2 regions of the Pseudomaricurvus sp. ABR4_320 genome follow, and region 2 is predicted to be linked to the other one. Evidence: predicted binding sites of a transcription regulator. Region 2 holds the regulator's gene; the other holds the start of a gene.
What was found. Region 2 encodes LexA, which represses DNA repair genes until DNA is damaged. Its sites were predicted from a motif close to ACTGTNTNTANANACAGT; they were not measured.
Positions count from the first base shown of each region.

Region 1: the regulator LexA is predicted to act here: its motif matches at 1,238-1,255, upstream of dinB (DNA polymerase IV).

Region 1 covers NZ_JBSWVF010000003.1:96,078-98,451, reverse strand. The annotation lists gene ACXAFR_RS06740 (hypothetical protein) at 149-775, shown strand; gene ACXAFR_RS06735 (hypothetical protein) at 798-1,205, opposite strand; gene dinB (DNA polymerase IV) at 1,431-2,374, shown strand, end outside.
Region 2 covers NZ_JBSWVF010000001.1:694,334-696,707, reverse strand. The annotation lists gene ACXAFR_RS03045 (hypothetical protein) at 1-349, opposite strand, end outside; gene lexA (transcriptional repressor LexA) at 675-1,277, opposite strand; gene ACXAFR_RS03035 (DUF6763 family protein) at 1,595-1,930, opposite strand; gene nagZ (beta-N-acetylhexosaminidase) at 2,258-2,374, shown strand, end outside.

The DNA.
Region 1 (2,374 bases), on a different contig from region 2:
TTCACAACTCTTAACATTTCAGCCCTTAGTACCCTGAGCCATAAAGGTTAGCTATGCTTGAAGAAGTGTCACGACGCACATCGGAGCCGGGACATCCAGGCGTCCTGGCGCGAGAAATTATTATTGCAAAGTAAACATCTGTAAAGGCATGATTTTCAAAAATGTTCAATTGCGCCATATTTTTGCGCCATTCATCCAGTGCTTGCTGATATCCCTTTCTTTAATGCCGGCGGTGGACGTGCACGGTGTTGAAGACTCAGCGCTTTGGTTGCCAGCTAAGTATCAGAGCTTTATTGGTGACTTGAAGCAGGCGGCAGAGAAGCTCGAATCGCAGGATGGTTGTGTGAAGGTGATGCGTGGCACGATGCAGAAAGCTATTTCTGAAGAACAGGCGATTTTTAAGTTTGTTTGCCGCAATACGGAAGGCTCCACTTACAGTATTTTATTTGATCAAACGACTCAGGCATTTACATACCCCGCTGTGCAGACTAACGCCAACAATGGCTTTGATGCCGCGCAAAGAGCGGTGGTTAGTGCGCGACTGATGAGTGAGTGTCAGTCACTATTTAAGACCGAGACAGCAATGTTGATCAACGCTATCCGTCCGGAGGATGACCGCGCCAGGCCAGTTCTTGAAGATTCTGGCGCACTGACATTGAAAATACCATTTTCGGCGGAAGACATGTTGGGGAATCCGCTTCAGTACCTGGGTGTGTGTAGCCTGGCGCCAGGGCAGAAGAAGCCAACCTTCGAAATCAAGGTCAACAGACCCTAGACCGTTAGCCTGAGTCTGGCATTTATAAGGCGCCGTTGGGGATGAAGCGGTTACTGGAGTTGGCTTTTATCCATAGAAGCAGCTCTTTATCTGGTGGGGATTTTCGTTTGCGAAGCGCCTTAACCAGACCTATCACGGGAGAGTCTGCCCCCGCTTGCCAATTGTCCAAAACCTCTTCGGCAATCGTAAAAAAGCGGACAAGGTCCAAGATCTCCTCATTTGAAAGCCCTTCAACGGCCTCAATCCACTTCTGCATAGGCAGTTTCATCAAGGGGTATTGTGTCTTCTGGTAATGTTCCGGAAGTTGTTTGCGAAGGTCTGCCAAGCCGCCATTTCGAACAACGCGAACAAATTGTGTGAGGACGTCGTGATCGATGTCGAAAGGTGTCTCAGAGAGATTTGCCGGTGGATGCCAATTTTCTATGCTCATGGTCTAGCCTGTTTGCTTATATTGCATAAATAGCTGTATTAATATACAGTTGTGTCGTTGGTGTAAAGAGCGCGTGGATAAAAAGATGGGGTCGATGCTCGAGGAATTCCAGTAGGCGGCGTTGAGCATTTTATCTGATTCCACCCATAGGCTGTTGTCCGGCTCTCTGCACATTCCTTCCGGCTACGGGCTGGTCGAAGTTCGCGACGCAAAATGGACTGGTTTATGAATCCAGTACGAAAAATTCTTCATGTCGATGCAGATTGTTTTTATGCGGCCGTGGAAACTCTGGACGACCCGTCGCTTCGGGGCATTCCGATTGCCGTGGGTGGGAGCAGTGATCGCAGAGGTGTGATTTCTACGGCTAATTACGAAGCTCGGCGGTTTGGCGTCAAATCTGCAATGGCTTCGGCATACGCGAGGCGCTTGTGCCCAGAACTCTTGATTCTTCCCGGCCGAATGGAGCGTTATCGAGAGGTCTCCCTGGGGATGCGGCAGATATTTTCTGACTACACCGATCTTATCGAGCCTTTATCACTTGATGAAGCTTATTTGGACGTCTCGATGTGTCGCCGCTGTAACGGCAGTGCGACGCGTATTGCTCAGGAGATTCGTCAGCGGGTGCTGGCGGAGCTCGGCATTACCGTATCCGTCGGCGTTGCCTCCAATAAATTCATTGCCAAGGTCGCCAGTGATTGGGATAAGCCAGATGGTTTGACGGTAGTATCGCCTGCAAATCTTGAGTCCTTTGTCGAAGCCTTGCCGGTCGCGAAGATTCATGGTGTTGGCAAAGTGACTGCCGAGCGGCTGCACAAGTCTGGCATTCGTACCTGTGGAGATTTACGACGCTTCAGTCAATCTGAATTGGTCGAGCGCCACGGCCGCTTTGGCTTGCGGTTGTTTCAAATGGCTCGTGGTATTGACGACCGCCCCGTAAAAACGGATCGCATTCGTAAATCTTTGAGCGTGGAGCGGACTTATCCGGAGGATTTGCACGGCGCGGCAGCGTGTGAGGCGCAATTGCCGGATCTCTTTGCGCGCTTTCAGATTCGTCTTGCCAGCAGTGGTGATGAGCATCGTATTGCTGCGGCGTTTGTTAAAGTGAAATTTTCCAATTTTGCGACTACGACGCTCGAGCGATCTTTTGCAGGCCCGAACGTGCAACAGTT
Region 2 (2,374 bases):
TGTCGCTGGTACCTGCGCAGAGCGCTGAGTTGAATAGTGGAAGTACCTCTGACGTATCACGAGTATAGATCAGACGGATCGCACGGCAATCGAAGTGACGTTTTTGTAGCGCAACGCGTTCTTCCGGGGACGAAAGTATCCAAGTTGTCCAGCGCGTACTTTCATTACTCAAGTGGGAGACAATCGGGTAGAGAAAACTGATGGCGTTTTCTCTCGCGAGTGTTAACTGAGTAATTGAGTTTGGCAGATTATCCGGTAGGAAACTGTCGTCTGAGTGAGCAAAAAGTGATGCTTGGATCGAAGGTGATACGCGTTTAGTTGATGTGCTGCAATTAAATCTGTGTGTCATTAGAGCGAGCTCCTGGAGAGATCTTCCCCAAAAGTGGAGAAGAACCGGTTTTCTTCATACGATAATCAACAGTGTGTTCCGTGTGTAAAAACATCTCTCTGGGCAGGTCTGCAATGGCGCTATTGTCGAAGGCGCCTCTAACGTAAACGAATTCCGTTTTGGCTGCGGGCAACTGAAAACTTTGCTTATTCCGTCATAAATTTCAATCTATGCCCGGTTTCTGTGAGAAGAGCTTTCTTGCCAGTAGCAAACCTCATTTATTCAGAGGTGCCTTTTATCCTGCCTCTAATACAGCAATGTGAGCGCCTAGTTGGGTTTATTTGGCCTACTGGCGGCGAATAACCCCAACGCTGAGTCCTTCAACCGCGAATTCGGTGTCTCGCAAATCAACTTTAATAACCTCGAACTCTGCGTTTTCAGGGTGCAGTTCGACATTAAACTGGGACCTGCCACGAAAGAACCGTTTGACGGTTACTTCATCGCCGATTCTTGCGACAACGACTTCACCGTTGTGAGCCGATTCGGTTTTATGAACGGCTAACAAGTCGCCGTCCAGAATGCCGATGTCCTTCATGCTTTCACCGCTGACTTTCAGAAAATAGTCCGCCGACGGAGAAAAAAAAGTGCTTGGGAGATTGCAGTATTCTTCGATGTGCTCAGCCGCGAGTATGGGATTACCGGCGGCGACTCGGCCGACAACCGGAATGCCCTGATTGTGGTCCGGGAGGCGAATACCTCTCGATGCCCCTGGAACCATTTCAATTGCGCCTTTTTTTGCGAGCGCTTTCAAATGCTCTTCTGCAGCATTGGCTGAGCGGAATCCAAGTTCTCGGGCAATATCTGCTCGGGTGGGGGGATATCCGGTTTCATCGATATGACGCTTAATAAGGTTTAATACTTCTTCCTGGCGTCTGGTGAGCTTTATCATAGCGAGCCTGATGTTTCATACAGTATCTGTGATTATATACAGTGGCTGTTCAGGTGCAAGGATTTCTTTGACCGTGTTTTTCTTTTTCTAGTAATGACCTGTGCGGCTGACGAATGATTGGAAGTCGATGGCAACGCTTGAGCTTCTCGGCACTTCAGGTTTTTAAGAAAATAAGAAGGAGTCCAAGAAGGGAGTGACGGGACGCAGGACATGAAACGTCCTGATCATGTTGGAGCGATGTTTTGTTGTGCCTTATCTCGCTGGAGAATCCAATGATCTCCAGGAGGGGCGTTCATCGTTTGTCGGTGGGAAAATCGCTAGAAGTCTTCCGTTCCGGGAAACAGGTCAGGCTCAATCATCGTTAGCGGGTCTGATAGTGCCGCAAAAGACGGGGAGTCATCGGTAGACCAAAAGCCAGCAGTATCTTCAAAAATGCTCGTAGGGCTTTCTGGAGGCACCGTCGTGATAAGGGGCAACTGTGTCCAGCAATCGTCGTCCAGCTCCGATATGTCGCCATTGGCGTATTGAATTTCAATGGTTTCTGTCGTTGGATCGAGGGCGACCACTTCAAACTTCAGGTGAGAGTCAAGATCTTCATACCAATCGCCGATGATTGGGCCTGCTGGCGTCGGGGTTTGTCGTAGTGCTGACATCTTTGGTACCTCGTTATTGTTGTTTCGTATCTCTTGCGAACAAACATACTCTGTGAAGACAGGCAGGAAAAGATCCGATGAATTAGATGCCAGTCAGCTGGTGTGAGATAGCTGTCAAATTGTTGGCTCGAGGAAAAACTAAGTGCTTGATATTCAAGGGTTCGCTTAATTTATTTTCCTGTCGTAAAGTTCCAATCAGTTCTGATGTGGCAGGTGATCATGCAAAATCTGTCTAACGGTGAGTCGTTGAAATAACATGATTTTCAGTGAGCAGCCGATTTTTCTTTGCTCGATAGAACACGAATTCTTTTTATAAGGAGCACAAAAATGGCTTTAGGGCCGCTTATTCTAGATGTTGACGGTACCCGGTTGGATGATGTTGAGAGAGAGCTTTTGCTGAGTCCTGCTGTGGGGGGCGTCATACTGTTTGGGCGCAACGTCGTC